3 regions of the Pseudoalteromonas sp. SR41-4 genome follow, and region 2 is predicted to be linked to each of the others. Evidence: predicted binding sites of a transcription regulator. Region 2 holds the regulator's gene; each other region holds the start of a gene.
The links. Region 2 encodes sigma-54, which starts transcription at its own class of promoters, with help from an activator protein. Its sites were predicted from a motif close to GTTGGCACGNNNNTNGNNT; they were not measured.

Region 1 (3,206 bases), on a different contig from region 2:
TAGACCTGATGGATTGATAAAATCACTGATCGTTAACTGACCTATTACCACATTCTCTGGCTGCCCTGAGATACGTACTGATACCTCTCCATCTTGCGATACAGTAATGGACTGTGCGTCATCAGGTACATTCATTTCTGGCTGTACGGGAAAACCAGCGCCGGCAGTAACAATACGGCCGTCTTCATCCGTGGTAAATTGACCATTTCGAGAGTAAGCGATATTGCCATCAGGCTGTAAAACTTCAAAAAAACCGGGCCCTGATATCATCCAATCCAATGAATTTTCGGTGGTTAACATATTGCCTTGAGAAAAGTTTTTCTGATTAGCAACCACTTTGGTACCAGCACCAAGCATTAAACCTGAGGGCATTTCAGTATCTTGTGATGAACGTCCACCCGGCTGATTAATATTTTGATAAAGTAAATCTTCAAACACAGCACGGCTTTTCTTATAACCAACGGTACTGGCATTAGCTAAATTATTTGAGATAACCGAAATGTCAGTTTGTTGGGCATCAAGCCCCGTTTTACTTATCCACAATGCAGGATTCATATTAATATCCTCTCAATAAAGTTAAACAATACGCAGCAATTGAGTTTGACGTTCGTCAATTTCTTCAGCCGTTTTCATTAACTTAACTTGTAATTCAAATTGGCGTTGATGGTTTATCATATCTACCATCTCGTGTACCGGATTCACATTTGACATTTCCAAAGTGCCACTCATCACTTTCACATCATTAGAGATGTCACAAAATCCACATATATCATTATCCAGTAATTCAGGCTTTGGCCGAAATAAGCCATCATTACCTTTTTCAAGCTCTGAATTATTTGCCTTGATCACCTTCAAACGATCAACAACTTCTAAAAAGTTAGCTGGAGCTCCTTGCGGGCGAACTTGGATAGAGCCATCTTCACTAAATTCAATTTTCTCCACTGGCAATGGCAAAATAATTGGTCCACCTTCGCCAATAACTTGACGCCCGTGACTGGTGATCAAAGCGCCGTCAGGAGTGATATTCAACGTACCGACTTTTGTATATGCCTCATTACCTGAAGCATCTTGCACCGTAAGCCATCCTTTATCGCTCATAGCAATATCTAGATCACGTCCAGTCTCAACAATACCGCCGGAAGTCATATTGGAACCAGGCCGCTCTTGCATGGTAAATACACGTGTCGGCAGGCCTTCGCCAAAAGCTTGCATCGAACGCGCTTGTGCGAAGTCAGCTTTAAAGCCTGTGGTATTGGCATTTGCTAAATTATTTGCTTTAAGCTCTAGGCCCCGCAAACTTTGCTTAGCTCCAGACGCTGCAATGTAGACCATCTTGTCCATAACATCGACTCACGTTAAAAATCTATAACATGACAAATGCAAGATAAGTGCCACAATAAACTGACGTGATAAGTTACAAAAAATAATCAATCGCAAATAAAAAAGGCTGCTAATAAATAGCAGCCTAGGTGTCGGATTATAAAAAATATTAGAACGAGATTAGCGGATCTGCAAAATAGCTTGCTGTAGTGTTGAATTCACTTCAAGCGCACGTGAGTTTGCTTGGAAGTTACGCTGTGCACTGATCAAATCTACGAGTTCATTCGTTAAATTCACGTTTGATTGCTCAAGCGCTGTAGAGTTAATGGAACCTAAAGTACCAGAACCTGGTTCGCCAGCGATTGGCTCACCAGACGTCAAACTTTTTTTCCAACCTGTATCACCAGCTTGTTGTAAGCCTTGTGAGTTAGAAAAGCGCACCATCGCTACTTGCCCTAAGAATGAGGTATCTCCATTACTGTATGAAGCGACAATCTTACCATCACTACCAATATCAATACCGGCTAAACGTCCAACAGTAGCACCATCTTGCTCAAGTGCTTTAACTTCAAAACGACTAGCATATTGAGTCGGGACTTTATTATCGGTGGCCGCTTCATCGCGCCAATTAACAGTAACATTTTCAGGGAAGCTGGCACCATTTGTTAATAAATCAGATAGGCCTACTGCCGCACCAGCACCGCTTGGAATTGCTAATGGATTGAATGTGTTATCTGTATTCGCGACACCATCTGTGTTTAATGGCTTACCACTAGAATCAAACTGAAAGGTTGATAATGGTGTGTAAGGAGGAGCAGTCTCTTGAACACCTGCAGGGCTAAATGGCTTTTCATCTAAGGTCGCATAAGTTTGCCACTCATTATCATTACCCGTTACTGTAGAATTTGTTTTAACAAAGAAAAACTGTAAAACATGCGGCTCACCTAACGAGTCGTATACTGTTGTTGATGTTGAGCTATTATATGATGCGCTCGTTGTAGGATCAAAAGTAGTTATTGACGGCGAGGTTGCACGCGAGTCTAAGTTAAACGACGAGTAAACATTCGTCGTAGCTCGCGGTGATCCTGATGAATCAGGGATCTGTAACGCTGATGACGTGCTTAAACTTACCGATGTTGTATCACCTGTAGCTTCATCAACAGGAAAACCCTGCAAGTAATTGCCTTTAGCATCAACAATAAAGTTATCTTTATTAAGTTTAAATGCGCCTGCACGCGAATAAGTAAAATCTTGTGCCCCTAAATCTTGGCTCATGGCAAAGTAACCTTCACCTGTGATAGCTAAATCTAATGAGTTTTGAGTGAACTTTAGTGAACCTTGGTGAAACTGTTGTGCCACCATAGTTGTCTGTACACCATCACCATTTTTTGTCTTGCCTGAACTAAATACTGAAGATGCGTATACATCAGCAAATTCAGCACGTGACTCTTTAAAGCCTACCGTATTTACGTTAGCAATATTATTTGCTGTTACATCTAAGTCTTTTTGTGCGGCAGCAATGCCAGTTAATGCAATATTGAAGCTCATAATTCACCTCTAATCTGTCAATGTTTAGCCTGTGGCTAACTAATAATTAAAATTTTTACGCGATTTCTGCAACGTCAGCTAGCCTAACCGCACCTTCTTTAGTGTTTATAATAATGCCGTTTGCACCATTAATATTAACACTCTCGATATTCTTAAAAGTAGCTATAGGTAAAGCCGTGTACTCACCATTTAACTGCCCTTCAGCTTTAATTTTATATTCACCTGGTGGTAAACGTTCTTTATTATCATTCATGCCGTCCCACTCGAAACGGACAGCGCCCGCTGATTGCGCACCTAAATCAATACTACGCACCAACTGACCAGATGAATCTTCAATT
Region 2 (3,206 bases):
CTCATTCTTGCTTGTTAAATAACCCACTAACTTTGTTTAAAATTATTTATATAGAACAACTATATCTCATAATTTCCACCTTGTTCTAGAGCTATTTTCCTGTTGCAATAATTACTCTCTAATTCAATACAATACAATTGGTATGACTACGATTGAGCTGCAATTACATGATACAAATCTTGGTCTGTTTTTGCGCTACGTAGTTGTTTACAAAAATCTTTGTTATTGAGTTTATCAGCAATTGTGGCTAACGTCTTCAAATGAAGTTGGCTGTCACCATCTGGTACGATGAGGGCTACAAATATATCAACTGGGCGATTATCAATCGCATCAAAATCAACCGGTGATTCACTCACTAAAATTATTGCTAGCGGGTTTTCAACACCACTCATACGGCCATGAGGGATAGCAATACCACGACCAATACCGGTACTACCTAGTTTTTCTCTCGATAGTAGTGCGTTGAGGATTTCTTGTTGTGATAGCTGAGGGAGTTGTTCATGAGCCAATTGGCTTATAAATTCAATGATCCGTTTTTTGCTATTAAAAAGGACCGCAGCTTTACTGCAGTCCTGACAAATAAGTGAGCTTAATTTCATAGTGTTAGTGTCGAGCGTGCTTCTCTTTGTGTTTAATTACTTGACGATCAAGTTTATCGATTAGTCCGTCAATAGCTGCATACATGTCTTGGTGCTCAGTCGAGGCAAATAATTCAGCGCCACTGACATGTAATGTGGCCTCTGCTTTTTGGCTTAGTTTTTCTACATCAAGAATAACATGGACATTATTGATATGATCAAAATGCCTTTCAAGCTTGGCAAACTTATTGTTTACATAGTCTCTTAATGAATCAGTAATTTCTACGTGACGACCAGTTAAATTTAGTTGCATAAGCATTTTCCTCTTGTGATTTTACGCCTTAAATCAAACTTTTACGTTGATTTGACGGTGGAATAGCCAGCGACTCGCGGTATTTTGCAATAGTCCGTCTAGCTACTTTGATACCTTGCTCTGCCAATATATCTGCAATCTTACTATCACTCAATGGTTTCGCTGAGTTTTCTGCACTGATCAATTTTCTGATCAATGCTCGAATAGCTGTCGAAGAGCATTCGCCGCCGTTCTCAGTGCTTACATGACTTGAGAAAAAATACTTTAACTCAAAAATACCACGGGGGGTATGCATGTACTTTTGTGTCGTTACGCGAGAGATTGTTGATTCGTGCATCTCAACCATTTCAGCAACGTCGTTTAGTACCATAGGTCGCATTGCTTCAGGGCCATGCTCAAAGAATCCCTGCTGTTGTTTTACAATGCAGTTAGTTACTTTGAGTAACGTCTCGTTACGACTTTCTAGGCTTTTAATAAACCATTTAGCTTCTTGCAAATGCGAACGTATAAATTGGCTGTCAGTGCTTGATTTTACTGAGCGTGACATTGCCGCATATTGGCTGTTCACTCTAATTTTTGGCATGCTGTCTGGATTAAGTTCAACCACCCAGCGACCTTTAATTTTTTTCACCGAAACATCAGGTATAACATACTCTGACTCTTCGCGTACTATAGTATCCGCAGGCTTTGGGTTAAGGCTGTGGATCAATGTCATTACTTCTTTCAGCTCATCTTCTTTAAGCTTAGTCTTTTTCATCAAAGTGCGATAGTCACGACTAGCTAATAAATCGATATGATCAGTTAAAATCATTTTAGTCTCGCTAATCCAAGGAGTTGCAGGATCAAATTGATTTAATTGAATACATAAACATTCTTGTAGGCTGCGCGCAGCAATACCAACAGGGTCAAATAACTGAATGCGTTTTAACACTGCTTGCACTTCGTCTAGTTCGATTTCTTCTTCGTTATTACCTTGATTTAAGCTCTCTGCGATGTCTTCGCAGCTCAAGGTTAAAATACCTGAATCGTCAACAGCTTCAACAATCGCAATGGCAATAGCTTCATCGGTTGGACTAAAAGGTGTGAGCTGTAATTGCCACATCAGATATTCGTGCAGGGTTTCAGTTGAAGCACCTTGATAAATTGACTCATCTTCAGGCATTGGGCCGGATGACGTATTTGGCGCAGCACTCATGTATTCGTCCCAGGTGACGTCCATAGCCATTTCGTCACTTAAAGTCTCTTTGCTTAATGCTTCGCTACTTTCTTGTTCATATTCGCTGGGCTTGTCGTCTGCTGATGCACTAACAGTTAAGTCATCGTTGTCTTGTTTTTGTTCGTTTTTACCAGCCGTGTCGTCTGAATATTCATGCTCTTCTAGCTCTAACAATGGATTGCTGTCGAGTGCTTCTTGAATTTCTTGCTGGAGATCCAATGTACTGAGTTGCAATAAGCGAATTGCTTGTTGCAGCTGTGGTGTCATTGTAAGTTGCTGGCCCATGCGCAGCTGGAGTGATTGCCTCATGTATCTCTAACAATCCTTTTATTGTTATCATCGTTAAGTCTAGCAGATACTTAGCCGAGCGTGGCTTTATAGCCTAAATTGCTCGCCCAGGTAAACATCGCGGACTGTTTGGTCGGCAAGTACATGCTCAGGGGTACCTGATGCAATTAACTCCCCATGAGAAACTATGTAGGCTTTTTCACAAACATCAAGGGTTTCTCGTACATTGTGGTCGGTAATAAGTACGCCAATACCACGGTTTTTAAGGTGTTCAATAATCTTCTTTATATCTAACACTGAAATAGGATCAACGCCAGCAAAAGGCTCATCAAGTAAGATAAATTTTGGATTTGCGGCTAAAGCGCGTGCAATTTCAACTCGACGACGTTCACCACCAGATAATGCCATACCTTGGCTGTCGCGAATATGTTGAATGCTAAACTCATCAAGTAAGCTGTCTAGTGCTTCTTCTCTGGCTTGTTTATTCAGCTCTTTACGAGTTTCTAAAATAGCCATCAGGTTTTGATAAACAGTTAACTTACGAAAGATGGATGATTCTTGTGGTAAGTAGCCAATCCCTAACCGTGCGCGACTGTGCATTGGCAGTAAAGTGATGTCATTATCATCAATACTTATTTTACCTTTGTCGCTAGGTACTAAACCCACAATCATATAAAAAGTGGTGGTTTTACCTGCGCCATTAGGACCCAGTAAGCCAACAATGCTGCCTGCGCTAACTTCTAAACCCACGCTTTTTACAACTTGGCGACCTTTATAGCTTTTTGCTAAAAATTCAGCTTTTAATATACTC
Region 3 (3,206 bases), on a different contig from region 2:
AGGGTTGGTATTAACCTGCGCATCGTTTTCTAAAACTGCGGCGCCGAGTTATCGTGTTGGCTGGTTGATTGCCGGAAAGTTTGCTGCCAAAGCGCGTCGCTATAAGCGTGCATTGAGTTGTTCTACTTCATTGATCAATCAATGGACGTTATATGAATTTATAGTTAGTGGTGATTATGATCGTAATATAAAACTACTGCGACAGCGTCTACGTTCTAATAAAGAACGAATGATCTGGTGTTTACAACAGGCCTTTCCGAGTACCGCTAGGATCAGCGATCCGCAAGGCGGATGTGTGATCTGGATTGATTTAGGTGCGGCTTACGATAGTGTAAAACTATTTCAACTGGCATTAGAAAGTGGCATTAGCATTACTCCTGGCTATATTTTTTCAGCCACTAATAAATATCGCAGTTGTATTCGATTAAGTTATGGTTTGCCATGGGGTGAAAAAATTGAACAAGCTATTATAAAGCTAGGTGAGTTAGTGCATTTAGCGAAGAAATAGCATGGCATAAAAAAGCAGCACCTTTAAAAAAGAGTGCTGCTAAAGGGATATCAAACTTTTAGCGTTTAGAACCTGAGTTCAAGTTAGTTATTTTGTTTATAACTAAATAATTGGTAGTCTTTCAATTCTGGAACTAGTTTAACTAATTGTTGCTCTTGATCAGCAATGGTTGAAAAATTACCGCACAGTGCATCAGCGCGTTTTTCAAGTTGGTTAGCTTGTTGCTCAACTTTGGCTTCAATTTCAGCTCCCATATTTTCCATGCGTTGTTCAAAGGCTTGCATATCGCCACCAGAGCCCATTAGTTCTGAACCTACAGCCATTAAAATACTACCCATCGATTGCATCATCGCAGCTTGTACAGCGCTTTCTATTTGCTCATCAAATTGGCTTTCAAAGTTTTCGCCAAATTGGCTAAAGCTTTGTTGGCCCATTACAAAAGCGCCTTGTTGGTAAAAGGTGTTTTGTACTTCTACCTGAATATCAGCCATTAATTCATTAATGCTATCTAGGCCATCGATATTAAATGCATTGGCGACTTCTTCAATGGCGACCCCGGCAATTTTAACGCCTTCAAGAGCAATGTTCGCGACTTCTGGTAATTGGCTACGCAGACTGTCTGAATAATTACTGATCGCTTGGTGTTGTTGACTGTTGAGTGTCAAAGTTTGGCCATCAATCATTAACTCGCCACTATTTATAAAAGTCATAGTGTGGTTATCAGCTGTAAAAATTTCTAATTCATTTGGCTTAATGCGCACATCATTTTTAAATTCAACGTCACATGTGTCGCCGCTAAAAGAAATATTCGTCTCATTGTCATTATGTGCCATTGCCCCTGTGGCAATGAATAAAGAACTTATTAATAGTAATTTTTTCATTTTTATTTCCTGCTAATTTGTTGATTATGACCAGTACGCATTTAACGTATTTAATACTTATCAAGTTTAATGCCAATAATTATTGGCATTTAAAAACAATGGGTTAATTGTTTTTTGCCCTTTTTTAATTGCAGTTAAATGTTATAAAAAAGCCATTTTTTAGTCATTTTGACTAATTTGCATTAATGCATAAAAGATACTTATCGTTTCGATAAAAAACTCTCACTTTCCAGAACTCAAATTTAGCGCTATTTATTCACAATATCGACATAACACTATTTTAGAATTGCGTTATGGCTTTATTTTGGTGCTTTTTCATACGATGAAATAGTGCTGAACATTTTTAATTTACCAATGATAGTGATAAAAAATCCTTAATTGGTCTCAAACACTTTATGGAGTGGGTTGTGGGTAAGACATTTAGTTACGATGCGCTAGATGACGATTTTGTTGAAGACGAGTACGAAATGGTCGGGCGTAATCAACACGACAAGAATAAGCAAAAGGTTAAGAAAAAGTTGGAAGACTACCTTGAGCAAAAACGCTTGCGTAAAAACTTGGGCGATGATGACTTAGATGAGTATTTAAACGACTAAGAGATAATTTAAATAAAGAGGCAATTTGCCTCTTTATTGCTTTTAGAGTTTAGATATTACTGCTTTTAAGGGCTTTGATAATAGCACCTTCGATTTGCTGCGGTTTAGTAAATGGTGCAAAGCGTTTAATTGCCTCGCCGTCGCGGCCAACTAAAAACTTAGTGAAATTCCATTTTATTTTGCGGGTTAAAAAACCAGGTAAGGCTGATTTTAAATGCCTGAATACGGGGTGGGCATTTTCGCCATTAACATCAATTTTGCTCATCATCACAAAATCAACACCGTAGTTAATTAAACAACCTTGCGCTATTTCTTTTGCGCCGCCAGGCTCTTGTTTGCCGAATTGATTGCACGGAAAACCAATAATTACTAACCCTTGATCAGCGTATTTTGCATGTAATTGTTGTAAACCTTCGTACTGTGGAGTGAAGCCACATTTACTGGCAGTGTTGACAATTAACACAACTTTGCCTGCGAAATCTGAAAAATCAATGCTTTGGCCTTGCAGATTGCTGGCTGAAAGTTGATAGAAGTCGTTCATGTTGCTCTCTTGTTATTGTTGTTTGTTAAATTCTATCCTGAGTTGTGACAGACATACAGCTTAAATTATCATCACATTGCATAGACCATTTTATTTTAACTTGCATGATTAAAGCTTGTGAGTAAATGTTCAATCAATAATCGCACTCTGTACGGCATTAAATCTTTACGTGGATACACTAACCAAGAGGCATTGTCTGTTACCTGAAACTCATCAAGTAAGGTAATTAGTTGCCCGTTTTCAATATACTTATCAACAATATCAGTGGCTAAATGGGCAATGCCTAAGCCTGCTAATGTCGCAGATAATAGTGCGCGCGGATGGTTACTGCGCCAGTTGCCGGCAACTTTTACCTCTTTAATATCGCCGGCAAAATTAAATCGCCAACGTTTCCCCATGGCAATTAAGCAATTATGAGCGGTTAATTGTTGAGGCGTAGTTGGGGTTGGGTGATGTGCTAAATATTCTGGACTGGCAACGAGAGTCATGATTCGCGGGCTAAGTGGTCGTGCAATTAAGTTAGAGTCTTGCATGCGGCCAAAACGGATCGCTAAATCAAAACCTTCTTCAACTAAGTCGACATTACGATTGTTGAAGTCCATATCTACTTCAACCTCAGGGTAGCGTTTTACAAACTCAACAATTTTAGGTGCTACATGACATGCAACAAATTCACCAGC

Region 1: H5180_RS22420 (flagellar basal body rod protein FlgF) is a predicted target of sigma-54. The motif match lies at 1,378-1,396, and genes of this name have one in related genera.
Region 3: H5180_RS06010 (YggN family protein) is a predicted target of sigma-54. The motif match lies at 1,448-1,466, and genes of this name have one in related genera.

What each region holds. Positions count from the first base shown of each region.
Region 1 covers NZ_JACJEI010000049.1:14,446-17,651, reverse strand. Annotated here, with positions in the region: gene flgG (flagellar basal-body rod protein FlgG) at 1-555, opposite strand, end outside; gene H5180_RS22420 (flagellar basal body rod protein FlgF) at 577-1,341, opposite strand; gene flgE (flagellar hook protein FlgE) at 1,501-2,868, opposite strand; gene H5180_RS22410 (flagellar hook assembly protein FlgD) at 2,924-3,206, opposite strand, start outside.
Region 2 covers NZ_JACJEI010000039.1:14,226-17,431, reverse strand. Annotated here, with positions in the region: gene ptsN (PTS IIA-like nitrogen regulatory protein PtsN) at 147-599, opposite strand; gene hpf (ribosome hibernation promoting factor) at 604-891, opposite strand; gene H5180_RS20995 (RNA polymerase factor sigma-54) at 920-2,416, opposite strand; gene lptB (LPS export ABC transporter ATP-binding protein) at 2,483-3,206, opposite strand, start outside; gene lptA (lipopolysaccharide transport periplasmic protein LptA) at 3,205-3,206, opposite strand, start outside.
Region 3 covers NZ_JACJEI010000005.1:167,222-170,427, forward strand. Annotated here, with positions in the region: gene H5180_RS06005 (PLP-dependent aminotransferase family protein) at 1-508, shown strand, start outside; gene H5180_RS06010 (YggN family protein) at 592-1,389, opposite strand; gene H5180_RS06015 (PA3496 family putative envelope integrity protein) at 1,797-1,985, shown strand; gene H5180_RS06020 (glutathione peroxidase) at 2,035-2,526, opposite strand; gene H5180_RS06025 (LysR family transcriptional regulator) at 2,622-3,206, opposite strand, start outside.